DNA from 2 places in the Thiothrix winogradskyi genome. Region 2 is predicted to be linked to the other one. Evidence: predicted binding sites of a transcription regulator. Region 2 holds the regulator's gene; the other holds the start of a gene.
What was found. The regulator HrcA, encoded in region 2, represses chaperone genes, less so after heat shock. The targets are predictions, from matches to a motif close to TTAGCACTCNNNNNNNNNGAGTGCTAA.
Positions count from the first base shown of each region.

Region 1 (12,583 bases), 1.6 Mb from region 2:
CCACCCGGATTTCGGCTTTCATACCCTCGTACTCCCACAGTAAAGGCGCACCGCCAAGCTTGAGTTCCCGCTCTTTATTGGGCAGGAATAATTGCAGCACCGTGTAATGTGCCGCCGCATCCGCCACAGCTCGTGCCTGCGCACTGCGGCGAGCGTAATCCACCATGCTGGTTTCGGTGCGCGTGGCGTATAACAAACTGGCAGCCAGCGTCATCATGACCATGATCATCCATAACACGACGATCATGGCAACCCCGGATTGTTTATTTCGCATAATCAGTTACCTGTGGCAAATCCACCAACAGCTCAGGCCAAGCACGTTCTTTATCCGCCAAGGTGAGTTTCAGCATATCGGGGTAGCGCGGCTTGTCTTCCCAATCGGATGTCCAATCCGGGTCTTTGCCCTCTGCTTCCGCACCGAAATACTCAAACTCAGCCGCTTGCAAGCCCTCGAAAATCAATACTGGCTCTGCCTCTGCAAACGCATCCTCCCACGTCAGTTCCGGGCGATACGGGGCGAACAGCATTTCCAGTTTTTTAGCGTCTTTGCCCGCCACAATATTGAGTTCGATCAGAAACACGCCGCCTTGATGCTGCAAGGGTTGCAACGGCGCGGCATAACGCAAGGAAGTTGCCGTTCCCTCAAACGCATACACTTTGGCTTCTTTTTCACCGGCAATACGCACCACCATCGCCTGCCCCAACTGGCGACGCAGAAAGTCACTGATCAGGCGCATGTCTTCGGTTTTATTCATGCGCGTATCTGCCGCATCCCAACTGCGCCCAATGGTGTTGAAACTGGCGAATAAGGCGAGAAACAGCAAGGAAACCAACGAAAACGCAATCAACATTTCCAGCAAAGTAAAACCGCGTTGCCTCATATTGCCTCCCCAAAACGCAGGGAAGAGAGGTGGAACTCACGCGAGCTATCGCCACTTTTCCAGGTCACGACGACTTCCACCCGGTAAAGCTGCAAGGAAACGGGTAGTTTTTCCAACGCTTCGCCGAGTTCGAGCGGGGACATTTGCACCTCCCAACGGTAGCCGGAACCTTGTTCTTCACCGCTGACGTTGCCTTCCTCCACCTCAATGTCATTGCCCACCGCCGCTAAGCGGGATTCAGCGACCTGTATGGCAAAGCTGTATTCATCCGCCAACGCCACACTGCGCATGGATGAGCCAAATAATTGCAGCAAAACCCCAACCACCAAACCCATGACCACGAAAGCGACCAGCACCTCGAGCAGGGAAAAACCTTTATTGGATTGAAACACGCCCCGTCACCCATTCCACGTTGACCTTGTAGGTCTGTTGGTTGTGCGTCAATTCCACCGAGCCACCAGTGGAACTGCCATCAGGAAAAAAGCGAATGCCGCCCTGATTGGCGGCATCGACTTCGGAAGAAGTGGTGTTGATTTTGGCGGTAATCGCGGCACTGAGATGGCGTTCCGTATCGGCTGTACCCCCCTCAATCCAGAAACGTTTTTCCTGAATGTGCATTTTCCACAGCGTCGGCTGTTGACGCATCACCGCTTGCGCCCGTGCATGACGCAAACTCGCCGCGACTTCGCGGCTACTTTTGCGTAACACCGGCCCTTCGGAGAGTGAGGTTGCCACCACTCCCATCAATAGCCCGCCGATAATTAATACCAGCAAGACTTCGAGCAGAGTGAAACCGTTATTTCCAGAGCGTAATATCGGCATCTTCGCCTTCACCACCGGCTGCACCGTCCGCGCCAAATGACAACAAATCATACGGCTGACCGTTACTACCGGGGCGTTTGTATTGATAGTCATTGTTCCACGCATCTTTAGGCACATCGCCTTTTTTCAAATAAGGGCCATTCCAGCCACGCGCACTGGAAGGTGCAGTCACTAAGGCTTTCAAACCATCGGCGGAAGTGGGGTAACTGCCCACTTCCAAACGGTACATATCCAGCGCGGCACTGATGTTTTCAATCTGTACTTTGGTTGACTGCCCTTTGCCCTTGCCGAGGTATTTCATGGCTTGTGGCCCGACGATCCCGGCAATCAAGCCGAGAATTACCAGCACGATCATCAATTCGATCAAGCTGAAGCCGCGTTGGGTAGCAGACAGGCGTGGTTTAGATTGGAACTGCATATTAACTCCTTGTTATTTATTATAATTTCAATAGCTTGTGGTTTTCTTGGGAAACTACTTAACCAAATCAGCCATATTGATCATCGGCAACAATACCGACCCAATAATCACCAAAATGGCAACTGCCATGATCAGAATCAGCACCGGTTCCAGCAGGGCTAATAGCTGTTTCACCGACGTTTTGACTTCATCGTCATAAATATCGGCAACTTCACGCAGTAATTCTTCCATGCGCCCGGTTTCTTCCCCGACACGCAACATGTGCAAGGCGTAAGGGGGGAACACGCCTTTGCTTAATAATGTACGGGTGAGGCTTTCGCCTTGCTTAAGGCTATCGGCAGATTCCTCTACTGCTGCTGCCATGACGCGGTTGCCCACGGTATTTTTGGCAATTTTCAACGCACCGAGTAACGGCACACCATTGTGTAGCAACGTGCCTAAGCTGCGCGAAAAGCGGGCGGTTTCAATCTTGCCGACCAAATCACCAACCAAGGGCCAGCGCAACATACTGCGATCCAATCCGGTACGTGCTTTTTCATTGCTAAATACGTATTGCACCAGCATCAAAATCAGCAAAAACCCGCCCAATACCGCCCACCAATAATCGCGCAAGGTCGCCGCAGTCCCCATCACCACCTTGGTAATCGTCGGTAATTCCGCCCCCATGTCACCGAACATTTGCGCAAATTGCGGTACAACAAACGCCAATAGCGCAAAAATCGACACCACCGCCACAAATGCCAAAATCGCTGGGTAAATCAATGCCGAAATCACCGTGCCACGCAACTCTTTTGCACGCGCCATGTATTCCACCAAACGCGCCAAGGCATCGTCAATCGAACCACCCGCTTCCCCTGCTCGCACCATATTGATGTAAAACTTGGAAAATTTGCCGCTGGTTTCCAGTGAATCCGCGAAACGTTTGCCGCTGCGCACCTGATTTTGGATACCTTGCACCAATTCCAGCACCGCCGGTTTATCGCCAATTTCCAGCAAAATGCCCAAGGCACGGTCTAGCGGCAAACCTGCCCGCAACATGGTCGAGAGTTGCTGCGTCAACGCCATAATGTCGGGCTGACTTACCGCTTTGCTGGCAAACAAACCCCTGGATTTTTTCTGTGCCGTGCCGGAAGACACATTAGCCGTACCTTTCCCCGCTTCGATTTTGATCGGAATCAGTCCTTGGGCATTCAGGCTTTCTGCCGCCTGGGCTTCATTCGCAGCTTCCAACCTGCCTTCTTTTGCCACACCTTGGGGGGTAATGGCTTTGTAGCTATACGTGGGCATTCGGGGTTTCCTCCGCCACACGCAATACTTCTTCCAGCGTGGTTACGCCTTTGAGGGCTTTGTACAAACCGTCTTCGTACATGGTGCGCATTCCGCCTTTACGCGCTTGTTCTTGCAACACTCCCGCGTCTTCGTGCTTGAGGATTAAGCGGCGCAAAGGGTCATCCATTACCAACACTTCGTGAATCGCACTGCGCCCTTTGTAGCCAGAATTGCCACAGGCACTGCAACCTTTGGCGTGCCACAAACGCAACTCCCCCTCCGGTTGATAACGGCGCAAACCGAGTTCTTGCTCGATCTCCGGCAATACCGAATGAGATTCGCGGCACTGGGGACACAAACGACGCACCAAACGTTGTGCCAAAATGCCATTCACCGTGGATGTGATTAGATAATCTTCAATCCCCATGTCCATGAGACGGGTAATACCGCTGGCAGCATCATTGGTATGCAAGGTGGACAACACCAAGTGACCCGTCAACGCCGATTGAATCGCAATCCGCGCCGTTTCCACGTCACGCATTTCCCCGATCATAATAATGTCTGGGTCTTGGCGCACAATGGAACGTAATGCGTCGGCAAAATTCAACCCAATTTTGGGGTTCGCTTGAATTTGATTAATGCCTTCGAGTTCGTATTCCACCGGATCTTCGACCGTCAGCACTTTGTTTTCTGGGGTGTTGAGCTGGGTCAGCGCCGAATACAGCGTGGTGGTTTTCCCCGAACCCGTCGGCCCTGTGACCAGAATAACTCCGTGCGGCGCATCCAATTGCTGCTGCACTTTGCGCAAATTGTCATCGGAAAAGCCCAGCGTATTCAGATCCAGCTTGACGCTGTGCTTATCCAGCAAACGCATGACCACACTTTCACCGTGCATGGTCGGTACGGTGGAAACCCGCATGTCGATTTCTTTGCCTTGCGCACGGAGTTGAATACGCCCGTCTTGCGGCAAACGGCGCTCGGCAATATTCAGCCGTGCCATCAATTTGAGGCGTGAAATAATTGCGGCAGTCAATTGTGGTGGCGGCGATTCGACTTCGTGAATCACCCCGTCAATCCGGTAACGCACTTTCAGGTGGGTTTCAAACGGCTCAATGTGAATGTCGGACGCGCGTTGGCTCATCGCATTGGTCATAATCTGGTTCACCAAGCGAATCACGGGCGCTTCACTCGCCATGTCCTTCAGGTGTTCAATGTCATCCAGATTGTGATCTTGGCTGGTAATTTCAAACTCGTCGCCTCCATCCCCACCCGATTCTTTTTTGCTGGCTTCCGCGCCATACAAACGCTCGATATTGGCACGAATTTCAGTAGGTAGCCCCAACAATGGCTCAACCAATTTGCCGCTTGCCATGCAAATCGCCTGACAGGTAAATTCATCCTGCGGGTTAGACATTGCCACGACCAAACGCTCTTCCCCCGCTTGCAAGGGAACAATTTCCGCGTTGCGCATGTAATTAATGGCAATGCCGAGGTTTTCGATGGGTAACGAAGGGTAGTCTTTGCTGAGTGCCATGCGCACATTCAGATGACGTGACAACACGAACGCGACTTCTTGTTCGGTGAGCATTCCTAAACGGACTAACACACTGCCCAGCGGCTGACGAATTTCCGCCTGCGCCCGCAATGCACGTTCCAAATCAGAAGGTTTTAGTTTGCCTAGTTTGACCAGCCGTTCGCCAAACAGTGCGGCTGGAGCATGGGATGTCGCAACCTGCATAATCGTATTTCTTTATTATTATAATGCGAACCCATTTTAGGGATGCAGAGGAAACATGCAAGCAGTTTCCCCCCAAACGGTCGGAAAATTATGCGGCAATGATTTGCACCACACGCTCACGGTTTTTTCCACGGAAATAGCCCGTATTTCGGTAAAAGTCTGGCGTCGTATTGTCCCACCAACCAGGGACACCCAGCAGCGGAAACGGATTCATACAAGCGGTGGAAGCCAAGCTACCTTGCTGCAATTGCCCGGATACCACCTGATCCAGATAAGCGTGCTGTTGTGCCAGCGGCATGTGGAAAAACGCTGGCGTCACTTCCACCAAGAGCGCATGGGCAGTCACCCCCACATACGGCGTCAGCATTTTTTCCAGCGTCGCATGACCAATCATAAAACACGCAATTTCCTGCCCCCACGCCGCCCGTTCCTGCCAAAACAAGGTTTCCCACGCGAAATCCATCACGTATTGCAGACACTCACGCCGACTGGCAACAATGATCACCCCGCTTTCATCCAACACCGTCAATGCATCCCGCTGAGGCGTGCGCGGTTTACCGTACTGCTGGATGTCAGCCGCGTGCAAAGCATTAATCATCACCTTGGTCTGTGGAAATACACTCCACATTAGGGCATTAAAAAAATCGTGCCAATTCGCACGAGTCGCCACCATGCCATGCTGAAAAATACGCTCTTCATAATACAACTCAGGAAATGGCAGCGTATTATCTTGCGGAAAAAAACGCACTGGCAACCCCGACTGAGCGCACAACGCCGCTGGCAATAATTGATTCAAGCATTCACACGCAGGCCAGTCCGTTAACCCTGCCCAACAACAACGGTTACGTAACTGCTGAAAGCAGGGATGTAAGGTATCGAAGTCAGCATTCCAGATGTCGGAAGTCATCGCCAATCCATTCATGACCGAAACCATGAATTTTAACGCAACTCAACCTCCCTTATCCCTGTCTTTTTGGCTATAGTCATAGGGCAGCAATAGGTCAAAAGAGGTCGGAGTGAAGCATTCCAGTAGCGTGTCATCGAGTTCCTTCCGTCAACAGCGCGGCTTTGTCTTTAAAATGATTCATTCCCTGATATTGGTAGTGGGCGTGGTCACGCTTGTGGTTTTGTATAAAGCAGGAAAACTACCTTTTATTAATTATCGCCCTAACCTTTCAGAGTGGAATCTTGGCAGCAGTAATAACAACAATCCCCGCAACGACGACGTATGGGAACCCAGCAATAACTACATTCAAGCGCAACAACGCAAGCCCACCCCCGTCATTCGCGACCGCGAAGACACACGCTATACCACCAATCGCTACGCCGTACAGGTAGCGGCGGGTTATGATTCCAGACAATTGTACGGTTGGCGCGATGCCCTTGCCCAAGATGGTTATGATGCTTATCTGGTCAGTTTAAACACACCGCGTGGACTAATGTTCAAATTACGGGTCGGCGCATTCTCTTCACGCAAGCAAGCTGAAACCTTGCAGACTAAACTCCGTAGCCGTTACCCCGCCAACTTTGGCGCAAGTTTTGTTGTAGAAGGCGATTAACTTTTCCCACCCCTTTATTTTGCAAATAACTCATACTGGAAATTTTGTAAGCCTTGATCAGCGCAGTGGACGCTGCCCTGCATCACATAAGCAGAAGGTGTTACTGCCCCGCCCTTGATGACCAAACCCTGCACCTCCCGCCCACAACGATTACCTTTGACGGGTGTCCCCACCACCGCCACTACCGCAGTCGTTTTATCATGCCGGTAAACTTGCGCTTGTGCCGCTCCCGGTGACTTCATGAAATAACACGGTGCCATCGGCTTAAGCCAAACAGGCGGCGCCGTTTTCCCCACCTGCAACTGACACCCACCGCCATTATCACTCAACACCAAGGTCAAACCTGCGGCTTGAGCCTGATCCGTCACGTGCGGGGTGGTAAAACGCTCAGGCAACACCAGCGCTTGCGTATTAGGCTGTCGCTCAGGTTCGCAAGCTGTCAACAGCAACACGCAGGCCACAGCGCAGATTAATGGACGGGCCAAAACCATACTTCCTCCGAACGCTCAAAATAGTCCAAGGAACCATCTGCCAGAGCCGGGCCTTCCCAATCCGGGTTTTTCTCACGCATCAAAATGCCCGTGCCATCCCACAAGTCAATATGATCCCCTTGGTTGCCCTCCCCCCAAAAATTATGAAAACACACAAATCCCGTGCGCCCCTTGAATGCCCCCCACGATACATTGCGACGAATTTCCACCGCTCCAAAACGCCCAGGATTACGCCGCATCCAATCTGCCACCTCACGTGCCCGTAACGTGTGACCTTTATGCCCGCGATACCAACAGGTGGTTTTGTCATAGCCTTGCAACAAATTACTGCGCAATAAACACGTTCCCATCAAGATGGCGCACTGATTCCCAAAGTGAGGGTTGCCCTCAGCATCGCGGCACGGAAAGGTTTCCCCCGTCTCAACTGTTGGATGGTTATTCCACAATAGCCGAAAACCTAACTTCGGCCCTTCCTGTGGCAACACCTGTTCCAATATCCCCACATCAATATCCGGTAATGGCGGCGTATTCTCTAAGGGGGTTAATGCGGGAGGTCGCCGTGGCGGCGGGGGCGGCAAAGCAGGAGCATCCTGTAATTCTGCCACAATAGCCGCCCGTTCCGGTTCGGTAGCGATTGGCGGTGACGTAACACTGGGAGGCGGAGTAACCGGCGGTGGACTTGCCGGTACCACTGGAGCCGGACGACGCGGCCGAAACAACGACAACAACCAACTCCAGAACGAACTTGACTCAGGCATGGAGCAATTCCTTGATGAACACGCTATGACTATAGGCAAAAATCCGCGTGGCAGCGCAACTAAAATCCGCCCAATTGCCCGCGCTCACGTAATTTGCTGGTTCGGGGGAAATGCGCACTCAAAAACTCCATCTGATCCGCGAGAATATTGCGCCCCTGCAAAAAAATATATTCTGCATACGTGGGTTGGAATGGCACAGCCAATAAGGGCATGTGCGCCTGCTCTGGGGTACGTCCGCCTTTACGGCTATTACACGATTTACACGCAGTGACAGCATTGGTCCAACGATCGGGACCACCTAGCACTAAAGGGCGCACATGGTCACGGGATAAATCTTTTTCCTGAAAATGTTGCCCGCAGTACAGGCAAATATGGTTATCGCGCCGAAACAGCAAGGGGTTACTGAGTGGTGGTACATAATACTCGTGTAATTGTTGCTTGCTGCCGTGTGTGGCAATGATGGAATTCAGGATAATCCGGCTACGTTGCCCGGTGATGGCGTTGATACCGCCCCGAATGGCGAGAATGGGAGTCCCGCAGGTGTAAGCCACTTGCTCAGAATAATAAAGTTTGACTGCCGTTTGGAAATGAATCCATTCCAACGGCATCCCACTTACGTCAGTGCGCAGGATTAGTTGGTTCAAGCTGATCATGTGCAGCATGATTGCAGATTCCTGACATAAATCAAGTATTCATAATATTTTTCATGAAGTTGTCATCGCCCGCTGAAATCCTTGAGCCATGTCAAGGTTTCAACCCTATCACTTCAGGCACACTGCACACATTGATTACTGAAGATATTTGGAAGGAGACCACCATGTTTAGTTTTGATTATGGCTTGCCCTTTGCAATTGTGATTGCAATGATTTTGTTCTCTTGGTTCAGCTTCTTTTCGGTGGTTTTTTCCGGCTGAATTAACACCCAGCTCCGCCCCCTGTCCCGCGCGTGCCGCTGGTTTTAGCGCTTCCTGATCTTGTCAGGAGGGCGGCATTCCTTTATCCTCTTATGCACATAAGTATTTTAGAGGTATGTAGGTATGTTTAGCTGGGATTTCGGCATTCCGATGTTGATTGTGGTAGGTTTGATTGCTTTTTCGTGGTTTAGCTTCCTGTCGGTCGCTTTTTTGGGTTAAGCATTCAGTGTTATAAAAAAGGTCGCTAATGCGACCTTTTTTTATGCGGCTTCCACCACGGCTAAGCGCAACTTGCTCACCGCCGCATTTTCAAGCTGGCGAATCCGCTCTGCCGATACGCTATATTTTTCTGCCAACTCGTGCAGGGTTGCTTTCTCTTCAACCAACCAACGGCTCGCCAAAATATCACGGCTGCGGGCATCCAAGTTAGCCAAGGCTGTTTGGAAACGTCCACGGGTATAAGCATCCCACTCTTCCGCTTCCAAGGTTTCTGCCGGGTCCGCCGATTCTGCCACCAAATATTGGCTAGGGGAAAAATTGGCAGAATCGTCTTCATCCTGATCAATACTGAGATCAAATGACACATCATGCGCACTCATACGCTTTTCCATTTCCAGCACTTCGGCAGTTGTCACCCCTAAATCATCTGCCATCGACTGCGCTTCTTCCTGATTCAACCAACCCAAGCGCTTTTTGCTGCTGCGCAAGTTGAAGAACAGTTTGCGTTGCGCCTTAGTGGTCGCCACTTTGACGATTTTCCAGTTGCGCAAAATGAACTCATGGATCTCCGCGCGAATCCAATGCACCGCAAACGAAATCAGTCGTACATTCATATCAGGGTCGAAACGCTTCACTGCTTTCATCAAGCCAACGTTGCCTTCCTGCACCAAATCGCCCAACGGTAAGCCGTACCCGCTATACCCCCGCGCCACTTTCACCACAAAGCGTAAGTTGTGCAAAATGAGCTGACGGGCTGCTTCCAAATCACTGGCATATTTCAGACGTTCAGCTAACTCACGCTCTTCCTCTACTTCCAGAACCGGAATGGCGTGGATCGTATGGATGTAACTTTCCAGATTCCCCACGGGAACCGGAAGTGTTTGCCCTTTGAGCATCATGGCGTTAGTCATGCGTGATCTCCTCAATTTACTTATAGCATTATCTTAGCACTCATCGCCTTAGAGTGCTAATAACCCGTTTGGTTGCTGTCTTTATTTGGTTCATGCCACGTTATTTTTAACACATTATGCTTTATGATAGCGCATAAACAGATAAGTAGAACATTATAACAATGAATCGCGAAGAACAGACTCTTATCGAGAAAATCGAAGGCAACCGCTTTCTCACCGCCAGTGACCGACAAACCCTAATTGATCGCTGGCGTGATGCTTATGAACGTTTGCAACACACTGAAGCCAAGCTCCTGACGCTTAATGAAGCGCTGCACAGCAAAGATCAACTCATTGATACATTGGAACATTCCTTACGCGAGCGCGACCAACACATGGCGCGTAAGGAAGAATTGCTCACCGAAAAAGAACAACTGCTCCTGAGCAATCAACACAGCACCCAAGAACGCGACCAACAGCTTGCCCAACGTGATGCGGCTCTCCAACAAAAAGAGGCTGTCATTCAAGAACGTGACCAAATTATTCGCGAATTAGAGAACCACTCGCGCGAAATCGAGCAACTTGCCAGCCAGAAAGAAAAGTACATTCTGGAACGTGAAGACCAAATTCACATCCGAAATCGCCGCCTTGAAGAAAAAGACAATCACATCGGCAAACGCGACCGTGAAATCGACAACCGCGACAAACAAATCGGCAAACGCGACACCAGCATTCAAGAACTCAGCCAACAACTCGAAGCACTCAATCGCTGGATTCGCGACCACCAACAACGCATTTACACCCAGGAACAACTGCTAAGCGAGCGCAATCGCCATCTTTCCGAACGTGACCGCCACCTCCAAGAACGTGACCAGCAGATCCTGCAACGTGATCGGCGGCTGCGTGATTTTGACCGCCTATTACAACGCCGCGATGACCTGATTTTCCAGAAAGATCAGCAAATTCACCAACGTGACAGCCTAGTACGTCGCAAAGTTGATCAAATCAGTTTGCGCAATGAGCAGTTAGCCGAACAAACCCGCCTGCTGCACGAAAAAGACCGTATTGCACAAACACGCGAACAACTGCTACTGGAACAAAATAATCAAACACTCGCAAAAGACCAGCAACTTACCGCCCGCGACCAAACCATTAACGAACGGGAACGCAGCCTGCAACGCCGTGACGCACAAATTGCCGCACAGTTTTTACAACTTCAAGAACGCGATAAAGAAATTCAGCAACGTGACCTGTCGATTCAAGCGCTGCAAGCCCATCTCAACGAACTGGAACAACGCCTGCTCGCCCAGCAACAGCACATCGACAACCACCACCAACGGGTTGCCGAGTTGGAAATCACCTTACTCGACAAGGAAAAACACCTCACCGAATACGCCAAGCTGGTGCAACACAAAGACACGTTAATTCTGGAAAAAGATCAGGTCATCCAGCGGCAAGAACACCAGCAACAGCAGTTTGCACAGCAACTCAGCGAACGTGACAAAACCCTGCAAACCAAAGACCAGTCGATACTGGAACAACAGCAATTGCTGCAAACCCATGAGCAACGCTTAAACGAACGCGAAATAGCCCTACAACGCCGTGAAGAACAATTCACCGAACGCGAGCAACAACATGCCAGCCGTGAAGCGTTACTGTTGCAACACATCAGCGCCATCAGTGAACTCACCGACAAACAGCACGCCCAAGAAAACAGCTTATTACAACAGCTCGACACCCTGACAACTATGGCAAATCAAACGCAAGAACGTGATCGGGTTAACCATGCATGGGAACACAAGTTGGAACAGCGCGACAAAGTGATCAATATCAAAGACACCATTATCGCGCAGCTTAATCAACAATTACTGCACAAAGAAAAAGCCCTGCAACAACGGGACGTGATGCTGCAAAAACTGGGGCAGCAATTGCGCGTTTACAGCGCAACTGCCTAAGCGAGGTTTAGTCAGCGTGTGCCACTTGCACGACTTCCATATCACTCAAGACCGCACGAAAATCGCGTTCCCATGCAACTAACTGCTCTGCCAATGCTTTATCGGCACCCAACAAGGGAGCGAGTTCGGCAGGATTCAACACCGAAAACCGCGTATCCTTGCCATCTGCGTATACAGCCAGCTTAAAGGGAAACAAGGGAACTAATTCGGGGTGCGTTTTACTTAACTCGCGCACCTCTTCCAAACGGCCGAAAAACACAATCTTGTAATTATCCGTGGTATAGCCCATGTCTTTTAACCCACCGTCACATTTTTGGATATGTGCCACGGTGAAATTGTGTTTTTTCAACACGGTCTGCACTTGTTCCAAGGCAAGATCAAATGCCTGCGGGGAACGTGCCGTCAGCAATTTCTCGTTCGCCTGTGCCGGAACAGCCAACAGCACTGCAAGCAATACGCTCCAGAAACCGATAGTTAAACGTTTCATAGCGTCACCTCATCAATAATAGCCTGATACTTGTGTTCCAGATCCTGGAACGCGGCGGTCAAATCCGGGTTGTCAAACAGTGTCAACATGGCTTGAACATTGCCCGTCAACAGTTGCACCTTGCCAGCTTCGTTTTCAATCACAGTGATGGTGCAAGGCAACACTACACCGACTTGTGGCTCA
Region 1 is NZ_CP091244.1:1,491,936-1,504,518, reverse strand. It holds gene L2Y54_RS07615 (type II secretion system minor pseudopilin) at 1-274, opposite strand, end outside; gene L2Y54_RS07610 (prepilin-type N-terminal cleavage/methylation domain-containing protein) at 264-881, opposite strand; gene L2Y54_RS07605 (prepilin-type N-terminal cleavage/methylation domain-containing protein) at 878-1,273, opposite strand; gene L2Y54_RS07600 (GspH/FimT family pseudopilin) at 1,257-1,703, opposite strand; gene gspG (type II secretion system major pseudopilin GspG) at 1,678-2,121, opposite strand; gene L2Y54_RS07590 (type II secretion system F family protein) at 2,176-3,408, opposite strand; gene gspE (type II secretion system ATPase GspE) at 3,395-5,128, opposite strand; gene L2Y54_RS07580 (DUF3025 domain-containing protein) at 5,217-6,050, opposite strand; gene L2Y54_RS07575 (SPOR domain-containing protein) at 6,145-6,687, shown strand; gene L2Y54_RS07570 (hypothetical protein) at 6,702-7,139, opposite strand; gene L2Y54_RS07565 (T6SS effector amidase Tae4 family protein) at 7,157-7,936, opposite strand; gene L2Y54_RS07560 (HNH endonuclease) at 7,996-8,598, opposite strand; gene L2Y54_RS07555 (hypothetical protein) at 8,643-8,849, shown strand; gene rpoH (RNA polymerase sigma factor RpoH) at 9,110-9,979, opposite strand; gene L2Y54_RS07545 (coiled-coil domain-containing protein) at 10,141-11,913, shown strand; gene L2Y54_RS07540 (DUF302 domain-containing protein) at 11,921-12,400, opposite strand; gene L2Y54_RS07535 (DUF302 domain-containing protein) at 12,397-12,583, opposite strand, start outside.
Region 1: the regulator HrcA is predicted to act here: its motif matches at 10,013-10,039, upstream of rpoH (RNA polymerase sigma factor RpoH).

Region 2 (12,583 bases):
CGGACAGCGGAAATAGAATTCCAGCACATCATGGGCGGAAAAATCACGCCGCGAACCACCGCCGCAGTAGAGCCGGTAGGCTGGACCGTGCCATTTAGTCGGGGTTAGGCGTAATGCTTGACTGCCGTTTAGCCCTTCGCCGGGTGCTGTTTGCAGGTAGAACAGGCAGCGGTTGGAGCCATCGCTGGCATTTTCGACCAGAACAGGAACAGAGCCGGGTTCGCCGTCATAGATCAGTTGGTCGCCAATGCCATAGTAAGGCGAGTCATCCGCCAGTGTGGCGATGGGTAGCAGTAACAGCAGTATTGATAACCACAGCTTACGTATAATGTTCATCAGCTAACTCCCTGTTATGGAATTTCTTTTATTGTGTTGTAGTTTTGAATAGCGCTTTGGTCGTGCCGACAGTGAGGGTCGTGGTCACGGTTTTCTTGGTGCTTCTGGAACTCAAATGGCGTACCTGCAAGGTATCCCCTACCTTCACCGTACCCTTGGCTTTGGTGTACGCCCCACCATTGATGCGGTATTCACCACCGCTGATACTGACGGCAATAGGGGTATTGATGCCGCTGACGGTGATGCTTGCCGATTCGATCCAGCTATTAAGCGCAACGCCGGTGAGAGCAGTAAAGCTAAAAGCATCAGGGGTGCTATCAATCACCAACGTCGTGGTGCTGAAAACGGGTTTTGCGCTGCCCACGGTCAGGGTAGTTTTCACCGTGGTATTGGATTTGCTGGAAGTAGTGTGCCGTAGTTGCAGGGTATCACCAGCTTTGGCAGTACCCTTGGCTTTGGTGTAAGCCCCGCCATTGATACGGTACTCGCCCCCCGCCACACTGACGGCTACAGGTACGTTGATACCACTCAGGGTAACAACATTAGATTCCAGCAAACTGCCAAGGGCAACACCTGTTTGTGCCGTAAAGCTGATGGGATCAGGTGTGCCATCAATGACTAAAGTGGTGCTTTTGAAGATGTAGCTTTGCTTGCCCACTTTCAAGGTAGTCGTGACAGTAGTAGTGGACTTGCTGGAAGACAAATGCCGCACTTGCAAAGTATCACCATTTTTCAACGTGCCTTTTGCCTTGGTGTAAGCACTGCCGTTGATGCGGTATTCACCGCCAGTCACCGTGAAAGGGGTAGCAGAACTCAAGCCACTGATTTGAATGTTATTTGACTCAACCCAAGTACTCAGCAATACATCCTTTTGATCCACAAAACTAGTCATTACCGTCACAGGTTGGATGCTTGCCAACCGGTACTTGGCGTTGTCGTAGGCAAAGGTTATCCGTTGCGTTTGACCATTCAATCTCAGATCAAAGCACGGGGCATTCCCACCGCAATCCCCTTTCTGCAAACTAATCTCCTGCAATTGTTCAGCCTTAGGGGCTACTTGCAGAAGAAACACCCGCACATCCTCACTTACCGGACTCAAGGGTTTAAAACGCACCCGCTGGCGCTGGATTGTGGTATTAATGCGTGTTTTATAGTTAATGATTTCAGGGTCAAGGCTGAACTCACCTGCCTGCCATGAGGCGGCAGCAATACGCCCCACCACGCTGGAAGGGGCAGTGCGGTCAAGACGCGCACATTCGGGTTTCAGCCGCAAGCTATGGGTGTTTTCCAGACTCATGGCCACATTCTGGCGCGAGAAAGAGCAACTGCTGGCAGCGTCGGTATCGACGGTGGTATGCCAGTATTCCTGCACATTCGCGCTGCCCCGCTCCGCTTTCACCGCAAACGCATCCGCTACCAGAAAATTGCCATCCCCCAAGGGCAACATCCAGCGGTCAAAGTAGCGCAACCAGCCCAGTTCAGCATCATTCGTGCCATACACGGCCTGCGCATCCAGATGTAATCCAGTCAAATTACCGATTGTCGCTTTAGTCAGAATGCCGCGTTCGCCGTAAATCTGGCTGCTGTTGATGGTGGCATTTTGGTATTTTCCGCCGGTATAACCTGTTTGAGTAGCATCTTCGACAACCAACGTATTCGTGCCCAATGGCAAATTATCAAACAACTGGACATTCCCGTTATTCAATAAATAGGGTTTGCCTTGAGCGGTAAGGGCAATTTCACCGTAGCCGAAGTCATACAGCAGGCGGTTTCCGTAGGCTGACCAGATCAAACCACCAAAATCCAGTTCCCGGTGTGGAAAATCAGCCGGTGTACCGCTCACCGCCAGATAGGTTTGATCGGCTTGTTTAAAGCGCAAGCCTTCCTGTTGTGCCAACGGATTGCTACCCGGTAAATACTGCCGTAGCGAGCCGGTAACGGCATTTGCAAACAGGCTAACCTGACTACCGGCTTGCGCGGTGCGCTGACATTGCCCAGCGAGATTGATCCAGTTACGCGCCATGGAAGGTTGCACCGTCCAAGGGTCATCCAACCCCTTCACGAACCACTTATTGCTGAAATAATCCAATATCTTGCAGGTATCGAGTGTGGCTTGCCCGACAGGTTTTACCCCGGTCATTTCCTCCCATAACAGCATGTGCAAGGGATCGAGTGTGTACCAACCGAGTTTTTCCCAAGAATCCCCAAAATCCACCATTGCACCATCAGGAGCCATGAAATCCAGAAACCAATTCGCCGTTTTAGCGACACGTTCCCAGCGCACGCTATCCAGCGGCACACCAAAGCCCTGCATCATCAGGTTGTTGATTTCCCGCAAGCTGGAATAGGAAACATTGGTGTATTCAACAATGCCTTCCATGTATGCACCATCCGCTAGGTAAAAGTCGCGGTGCAACCACAGGCTTTCCAGCACTTTCTCCAATACAGCCGGGGCGCGAGGGTCTTCGTGGTAGTAGGCAATGGCCCAGTAGGCGGCTCCCCTGCCGAGCAACGGTGTCCAGTTATTGCCATTGAAAATCGACCAGTCTTTATCAGCGTATTGCTGCAAGTAGCAGTCAATCAATGCACCCATTTTGGCATCAATACGCGCTTTGTCGGTGACAGCCAAATCACTCCAAAACACATCCACGAAAATCGACCAGAACTTCATCTGCTGTTCGGTGCCAATATCGAAGCATTTGTAACCCCAATCCCAGACCACCGAATCGAAACGCTGCATTTCATAGGCAATAAAGGCTGCCTGCAATGCCTGCGTTTCGGCAGCGCTATACAAGCAATTGCCACCTTCCGCATGACATTGCTTGAGCTGGCGTAACAAGAACATCACCCGCAGGGCGCGGTCAGTATTCCATGTCGAATTGGCGGGCGGGTTCAGGTAAAAAGCGGCATCATCCACCTTTTGCAAACTGCTGGGCGGTGTTTCCTTACAGGCGCTGTAACCCTTGGTGTGCTTGTCCCACACGTTTTTGACATTAAAGACACTGCCCCAATCGCTATCGTTTTTGCTGGTGACACAAGTTAAGGCTTCAAACGGTTGCCAGTAGGTTTGCCATTCCGCGCCATGACCGAGAATGCGTGGGTGTTGTTGCGCAGGTTGATGCAGTGGGTTGAGTGCCTTGGCTGTTTTCAAGGCAACAGAATGTAACTCCAGATTTTCATTTTCATGCGGCGTGCAAACCGTCGGGTTAGCCTTTTCACAGGCTTTGGTGTACTGATTGTAGGTCAACAGGGTCACCACCACTTCATCTGCGCCACGCAAGGCTTCCGGGACAGCCGCCTGAAACACTTGTTTGCCGCTGTAACCGATCTTTTCAATCGGGTCATGTGGCCCCGTTACGACGTATTGACTATCACCGGGTTTTGCCCACAACAGGAACAACCCCGCAGGTATATCCGGTTGCCAATCCGCACTGACATCCAGTTTGCACCGCCCTGTCACGGGATCGATTTCGGTGGGATGGCAGTTAGTTGGCGTAGAACCAAACAGTTTGTACCAAGACAGTTCGTATTCCAAGGTGCTAGCGGTGTGACCTTGCGGAACCGAAAAGCGGAACTGAGCCCAAGCGGGCGCTGGAGTCAGCGGGTAATGGATATTGTTGAGCGGCCATTTGGTGAGGAATTTGAGTGCGCCATCATCGGTTTGCGCCTGCACCTTGCAGACATCCGCGCCATTACCGCTCGCACGTCCACCAACACTAACCTGAGCAGCAGACCAATACGCGGCAACATTGCACAAAGTGGGGTTATAAGTTGCTTGTCCATTGACCACCGGGCTAATGCGGTCATAGCGCACCCCCGCATCCGTTTGCGGACGCACCGCTTGCAACGGCGTCGCAGGAATAGCGGGCAAACCACTCTCCGGCAACTTGATTGACGCGGCAGAGGCCACTTGCGGTGCAACACCATACAATAGGCTAATCAGACTAATGGCAAGCAGACGATACAGGATGTTCATCACTGAAGTTAACATAGCCGTAGCCCCTCGCTGGCTGATACATTGACTAGATTGTTATTTAACCACTTATTATAATAATAATTAATGACAATCGTCACATAAATTATGGTTTTTGATACTTCAGTGCCGAGATTTCAATGCCAAACTCAATAATTTCGCCGTAATATCAACAACCGGGATCACCCGCTCATACGGCATTCGCTTCGGGCCAATCACGCCCAACACGCCTAACTGTTCGCCATCGACTTCATACGGGGCGGTGACGAGACTGCATTCGTCGAATACCGCTTGACCGGATTCGCGCCCGATGAAGATTTTCACGCCATCGGCCTGCAAGCATTTGTCCAGCAAGCCCAAAATATCGCGCTTGCGGGTGAAGGCGGCAAACAATTCGCGTAGTTTGGTAATATCCGACAAATCGTCGTAACCCATCAAGTTGGTTTCGCCCGCAATCACGCAATCTTCATCCGGCTTCTCACCCAGATCGGCAACCGCTTTTTCGCCCAATTCAATCGCGGAAAGCATCATCACGTTCATGTCTTCACGGTGCTGGCGCATTTCTTCCAGCAAGGCAGCGCGGGCTTGCTGCAAATCCTTGCCGATCAAACGTTCATTGAGGAAATTAGCAGCTTGTTGCAATTCTGAGGAACTGACATCGGTATCGAGTTGGATAATACGATTTTGCACTTCATTGCGGTTCATCACCAAAATGGCGAGTACTTGACGGCTGGATAAGCTCAAAAATTCAATCTGGCGAATCGAAGACGGGTTGCGGCGCGGCAAACTCACCACGCCGGTTAATTGGGTAATCCCCGACAACAAATTGGAGGCGGATTGGATTAACGCCCCAGGATCACGTTCGGCTTTCAATTGGCCTTGCAGGATATGGATGGCTTGTTGTTCCAGTGGTCTGATGTTCACCAACGCATCCACAAACAGGCGGTAGCCTTGTGAGGTGGGAATTCGCCCTGCCGAGGTGTGCGGCGCACGGATGTAGCCCATGTCTTCCAAATCTGCCATCACATTGCGGATGGTCGCGGCGCTCAAATCCAAGCCACTGCTGCGGGCAAGGTTACGCGAGCCGACCGGCTGTCCGTCTTGGATATAGCTTTCCACCAACACTTTGAGGATGTGGCGGGCGCGTTCGTTGAGTTCTGGGTGCGATGTGCTTGTCATGCCATCATTTATAGGGGCAAAGCGTCACAGATACAAGCCTGTTTAACTTGCAATTGATGTTGTGCCGATCATGCAGCCTTTGTTACGTGCCGACAGAGTGATGAGTAAAAGGGAGTCGTGCTTTCTGACGACTCCCAAATCGCAGAAACCAATCAGGGTTTGAGCGGCTCACTAACGGTAGTGATGCCGTTAGCTTGCAGGTCTTCCAAAGTACTACCATCGAATCCGGCACGAATCATTCTGCCCTTGGTCAAATCGCCACTGGCAAGCGCAAGCAGCATGTAACCATCACCGCCATTCAACTTAATCAGGTTTTTAGTGCCTGCAACTTCTTCGACAGGTACTGTTCCCTCATCATACTTACCACCACATTTATCACGCAATGTAGCCGTCGTACCACTGAAGGAAATCGTCATGGCACTGCAATGTGTATTGCCTGTCATGTCAAAACTGATGTGTTTGCCATTCAATGCCGCCAGCGTCAACGGCTTAGCTTTGTGGAATTCAATCAAATCACCATTAGTGGTATCCGTTGTGTTTTCGGCAAACACGTCGATGGTGTCACCATCTTGGCTAATTTTGTGGAGCTTGAATTGATTACTGTTGCCGTCTTCGGTGAAGCTCACCAGCAATTGACCGCTGTTTAATTGCCAAGTGCCTACGCTTTGGACGAGATCTTCGTTGTCAAAATGATTCATGATGGTAAATGTCCCATCAGAATTGAACAGGGTTAGGTCAAGGGTTTGTTCACCCTCCTCAGCCATTACCGTACCGGAAATTTCGCTGGTCTCCCAAGGCGTAGAGCCGACAGCGTTGTAAACGTGTTTAGCGGCAGCTTCTTCCGTCACCATCGCTTGGTTCACCAATGCAACTTGGCTGTCGGTTTGGATTTGCGTCAATGTGGCAGTATCCAAAATGGTTTCTAAGCATTTAACTCTATGACAATCACCATCTTTAGCGATCAATGCTGCTAGATCGGTTTTGACCGTAGCACTCAATTTGATCTTGGATACGTCGATTAAATCAGGGTTAGGGTCGGTATCCATCGTTTGCAGGAATTGGGCAATGTAGACTTCAGTGGAAATCAGCGTGATGGGCAGTTTGGCTTGTGCCTTGGCAGAACCGAGTTCTACACCATCAAGGCTGAAGGTGACGGTTTCGCCCGTGATGTAATTGAATTCGCCCTTGTCGTTGGTCACGCCGCTTTGGGTGGCGGTTTTGTAGGTCAAGCCTTTGACTGGCGCATCAATGAACACGCCAGTTTTGAGGCTGGTATCTGGTGTTACTGGAGTGGTAACAATCGGTGAGGTATCGCCAGTATCACCTGTCGCTGGCGTGGAACTACCACCGCCACAAGCAGACAATAGCGTAAGGCTGGAAAGTAACAGCGTGGTGGATGCCAAGGTGGTAAGGCGTGATGGATGTGTCATGAGTATTCCCCAAGTTACGGATAGAAAAAAGCCCACTGTCACTGTCAGCCGTATGTGACAACAACATAATACGACTGTAACAGAAGATAAGTAATGACCGGTTTACATCGCAAAAATTTTTATTGAAAAATATAAGAATTAATAATCTTGCAATTTCCTCAAAGCTTTGCCAGCCTTACCGCTTTACTCCTACAAGCGATGGTTATGAACCCGTTTTCTCACATCGGTCTGTTTACCAAACCCAACGATACCCGCGTTGACAAGACACTGTTCCAGTTGCACGAATTCCTTCTGGAACGCGGTTATCACGTCCATTGCGACCGCGATGCAGGCATTATTTTAGGTTTGCCCACCCTGCCATCCGACATGCTGGCTCGCAGTATTGATCTTGCGATTGTCGTGGGTGGTGATGGTACTTTACTCGCCACCGGACGCTTACTCGCCGATCATGAAGTTCCCCTGATTGGTATCAACTTGGGGCGATTGGGTTTTCTGGTCGATATTTCCCCTGACGAAATGCTCACCCAATTGGAGCAAATGTTAGCGGGGCAATACAAAGAAGAAGCCCGTTTCGTGCTCCACGCCGACGTTATTCGTGAAGATGAAATCATCGGCAGCGGCGAAGCACTCAACGACGTGGTGCTGCATGTGCGCAATGAGGTACGCATGATCGAATTCACCACCCGCATTGACGGCTATTTTGTCAATACCCAACGCGCCGACGGCATTATCATTACCACGCCCACCGGTTCAACCGCCTACGCACTTTCCAGTGGCGGTCCGATTCTGCACCCTGCCCTGCAAGCCTTGGCACTGGTGCCGATTTGCCCGCATACCCTGAGCGATCGCCCGTTGGTGATCAGCAATCAAAGCGTCATCGACATTCAATTGTGCGAAGACCGCGATATTCCCGCCCGCGTCTCTTTCGATGGGCATAACAATATTGAACTGGAATCCGGCGATGCCTTGCGCATTCATACCCGCCCGGAAAAAGTGCGGTTATTACACCCACAAGGCTATGATTACTACCATATTTTGCGTGAAAAACTGCATTGGGGAGTGCAACCGTAAGCCATGCTGACACATATCCACATCCGCGACTTTGCGATTATCGACACGCTGGAACTCGAACTGCATTCCGGCATGACTGCCTTAACCGGCGAAACCGGCGCGGGCAAATCCATCCTGCTGGATGCCATCGGTTTAGTGCTTGGCGATAAAGCCGACAGCAGCACAGTACGCCACGGTGCAGACAAAGCCGAAATCACCCTGAGCGTCGACATTACCCAAACCCCTTCCGCCCGCGTGTGGCTGGAAGCGCAAGGCATGGAAGGCGCGGATGACACCTGCATCCTCCGCCGCGTCATTTCCACGCAAGGCAAATCACGCGCTTGGATCAACGGCTCCCCCGCCAACCTCACCCAATTGCGCGAACTCGGCGAACAACTGGTCGACATCCACGGTCAGCACGAACACCAGTCGCTGATGAAAAAAGACGCGCAACGTCAAATGCTGGATGCCTTCGCCGACAACGATACCTTGTTGGAGAACACCCGTCGCGCTTGGTCGGCATGGAAAAAACTGCACGAGCGCGTCACTCTCATCAGCAGTCAAAACCAGCAGCACCAAGAACGCATCGACTTATTGCGTTTCCAGTCGCAAGAACTCGAAACCCTCGCCGTGCAACCCAACGAAGCCGAGCAGCTTGACGACGAACTCAACCGCCTCGCCAATGCCGAACAACTCCGTAGCACTGCCGCGCAAGGTTACGCACAACTCTACGATGACGAACCCTCGCTGTATTCCGTCTTGGGTCGCCTGATCCACGATCTTGCCCAACAAGTGCGCGTCGATGCACAGTTGGAACCGTCACTGGAATTGCTCACCAGCGCCCAAATTCAACTGCAAGAAGCCGCTGCACAATTGCGCAATTACGCCGAAAGCCTCGATATTGACCCCGAACGTCTGCAAGCAGTCGAAAATCGCATTGCCGACATTCGCAGCCTTGCCCGCAAATACCGTACCGAACCGGCTGAACTCCCCGCCCGTTTAGCTCAAATCCAGCAAGAACTGGCGCAACTTGGCAGCGACGATTACGACCTCGACGCGCTCGAACAACAGTTACAAGCAGCAACGACAAGCTATCAAAAACAAGCCGGTTTGCTGAGTCAAGCACGTCAACAAGCCGCGCAACAACTTTCCGCAGGGGTTTCGCAAGCCATGCAACAACTCGGAATGCAGGGCGGCAAATTCGCGATTCAAGTGGTTCACGATGCCACCAACGCTTTTCAGGCGACCGGCATGGATAGCATCGACTTCACCGTCAGCGCTAATCCCGGTCAACCCTTGAAACCACTGATGAAAGTCGCATCCGGCGGCGAACTGTCACGTATCAGCCTCGCGATTCAAATGATTGCCGCGCAAAAAGTCACCCTGCCCGCGTTGATTTTCGACGAAGTGGATACTGGCATTGGTGGTGGAATTGCCGAAGTGGTTGGCAAACAACTCCGCAGCCTCGGCACGAATCGGCAAGTATTGTGTGTGACACATTTACCACAAGTTGCCTCGCAAGCGCACCAACACTACAAAGTCACCAAGATCAAAGGCACAGAACAAACCACTACCGGTATCGAGCATCTCACTCGTGCACAACGGGTGGAAGAAGTGGCACGAATGATTGGTGGGGTCGAAATTACGCCAGCAACACGAGCGCTGGCAGAGGAGATGCTTACAACTGGTTCCTAAGCATTAACTCTTTAGGGTGCGGGTTCAGGTAATGCTGACGTTCAATATACGGTTGCGGATGTCGCCGGAAATGGTGTTTCAACAAAGTAATCGGTACCACTAAGGGTACATAGCCGTGCCGGTATTGGTGAATGGTTTCCAGCATTTCCTGCCGGTCTGCCGCATCAATACAACCTTTCAGATAGCCCATCAAATGCATCAGCACGTTGGCGTGTTGCCCGCGTGTTACCCGTTTTTCTAACGCTGTCATGAGTAAACGAAAATAAGCAGCCGCCAGTGCGGGGAAATCCTCCGCCCGCCCGACTTGAGCGACCATTTGCCCCAACTCACGAGCAATATCCTGATCGTGTGCCATAAGCACGTATTTATGATCGGAATGGAAATCAACCAAAGCACCCGGCGTTAACCCCGCCGCTAATAACTGTTGCCAACGGTAATACACAAAAATCCGCCCGATGAAATTTTCCCGCAGTACCGGGTCACACAAGCGCCCTTCTTCCTCAATCGGTAACAAGGGAAAGGTTGCACGTAAGGCTTGCGCAAAAATACCCACACCATCACGTTCCGGTGGCGTATTGGGTTTTGCCAGCGAATACACTTTGACCCGCTCCATGCCGCAACTGGGGGAGTTTTTTTTCAGGATATACCCATGAATCCCCTGCAATTGCGGCACGGCAGTGTCGATATAACGCGCCAACGCCTCGGTATGGTCAATAGTGGCATCTTTGGTATTCACCGCACGTAATGAACCGTCTTTACGCATCAAATGCAGGGTTGGGCGCGGCACACCTAACCCCGCCCCCACTTCCGGGCAGAGTGGCACAAAATCAAAGTACAAACCCAGTGTGCCGGTAATATAACCGTCATGCTTATGTCCGCCATCAAAGCGCACTTTCTGACCTAGTAGGCAGGCGCTGATCCCAATTTTTATTTTGTCTTCATGCTGCATTATGGCAAATTCGCTTCAATTAATTTCACCAATTTATCACTTTGCGGGGTCACAAAGCTGGAAAAACTGCCGATTAACTCGCCCTTGGTGTTCAACACGTATTTGTGGAAATTCCAACCGGGGTGTTCGCCTGCCATTTCCCCTAATACTTTATACAGCGGCGAAGCGTTCTTTTTAAGTACTTGGGTTTTCTCAAACATGGGGAATTTGACCCCATAGGTCAGCTCGCAGAAATCCTTAATCTCTTTTTCTGAACCGGGGTCTTGTCCGGCGAAATCATTGGAGGGGAACCCCAGCACCACCAAACCACGGTCTTTGTAATCGCTGTACAATTTCTCCAACCCCTCAAACTGCGGGGTGAAGCCACACTTGCTTGCCGTATTCACCATAATGACAACTTTGCCCTTGTAGGCTTCACATAAATTAACCGTTTTATCCGAACCCAATTCACGTAAGGTGAAATTCAGCGCCGCTGGGCAACCATTGTCGGTGGCAGGCCCTGCCACGGGTTCAGCCAGTGCATTGCTGGCGGCAAACAAACTGATTGCCAAACCGAAAAGTTGCTTAATCATGATCATCTGCTCTCTTTCATAGTGGTAAATACAAGTATTGTCCCACCTTTGTCGCACTTCTGTTAAATAGCTACAAGCAAATAAGGGGAAAATAACCGTATGCGCCAATGCAGAATAACAGTCGCCCTCAACAAAACAGCTTTGTATAATCGCCGCTTTGTTAGCCGATGATGTGACCAAACCTGATGGAAAACCGTGACTTTCTCGCCGAATGGCATCCCCAATGGGGCGTTTTACTGGCATGGCCGCACCCAGACACCGACTGGGCAGACAATATGGACGCTGCCGAAACCTGTTACGCCGAAATCGTCAGTGCCATCAGCCACCGCGAAAACGTGTTATTGCTCTGTCACGATGCACCGCATCAGGCACATATTGCCGCCGTATTAAGCACGCAAACCTACCGACCAGAACGGGTACATTTCGTGCAAATTCCTTACAACGATACGTGGGCGCGGGATTTTGGGTTTATTACCGTCATGGAAAATGGTAAACCGCTGTTGCTGGATTTCACCTTCAACGCTTGGGGCGGCAAATTCGGCGCGGAACAAGACAACGCAGTCAATCAGCAACTCGCCGCACTCCCCTTGCTTCAACACAATGCATTGGAAGCACATACACTGGTGATGGAAGGCGGCAGCCTCGAAACGGATGGACAAGGCACGTTGCTGACTACGGAAATTTGCCTGCTCAACCCTAACCGCAACCCAACACTGGATAGAACCGCAATCGAAGCCGAATTGCGCCAAACACTCGGTGTTACCCGCATTTTATGGCTGGCACACGGGCATTTGGAAGGCGATGATACCGATGCACACATCGACACGCTGGCACGCTTTGCTGACGCTGGCAGTATCGTGTACATGAGTTGCACAGATTCAGCCGATTCGCATTACTCCGCGTTGCAAGCGATGCAAGCGGAATTGCAAGCCTTGCGCCAAGCCAATGGAGAACCGTATCGACTGTTCCCGATCCCCATGCCAGCAGCGATTTACGAAGAAGGGCGGCGTTTGCCCGCGAGTTACGTCAACTTTCTGATTATTAATGGTGCGGTATTGTTACCTGTGTATGCCGATGAATGTTTTGATCCGGTCGCCATTGAGCAAATGCAAGCGGCGTTCCCACAGCATGAAATTATCCCGATTGATTGCCGCGCATTGATTGCCCAAAACGGCAGTCTCCACTGTATCACCATGCAAATTCCGCAAGAGGTCGTTAACGTATGAGTCGTCCTGTCACCGTTGCAGTGGTGCAACATAGTAATACAGCGGATTACACCGCCAATCTGGAACAGAGCATCGCGGGAATTCGCCGTGCTGCCGCGCAAGGCGCACAGTTGGTGATGTTGCAGGAATTGCATACTGGGCTGTATTTCTGCCAAGTCGAAGACACCGATTAC
Region 2 is NZ_CP091244.1:3,131,714-3,144,296, forward strand. It holds gene L2Y54_RS15540 (glycoside hydrolase family 9 protein) at 1-336, opposite strand, end outside; gene L2Y54_RS15545 (hypothetical protein) at 365-4,327, opposite strand; gene hrcA (heat-inducible transcriptional repressor HrcA) at 4,433-5,488, opposite strand; gene L2Y54_RS15555 (hypothetical protein) at 5,641-6,918, opposite strand; gene L2Y54_RS15560 (NAD(+) kinase) at 7,123-7,989, shown strand; gene recN (DNA repair protein RecN) at 7,993-9,663, shown strand; gene L2Y54_RS15570 (YbgA family protein) at 9,647-10,612, opposite strand; gene L2Y54_RS15575 (glutathione peroxidase) at 10,612-11,184, opposite strand; gene L2Y54_RS15580 (agmatine deiminase family protein) at 11,370-12,410, shown strand; gene L2Y54_RS15585 (carbon-nitrogen hydrolase) at 12,407-12,583, shown strand, end outside.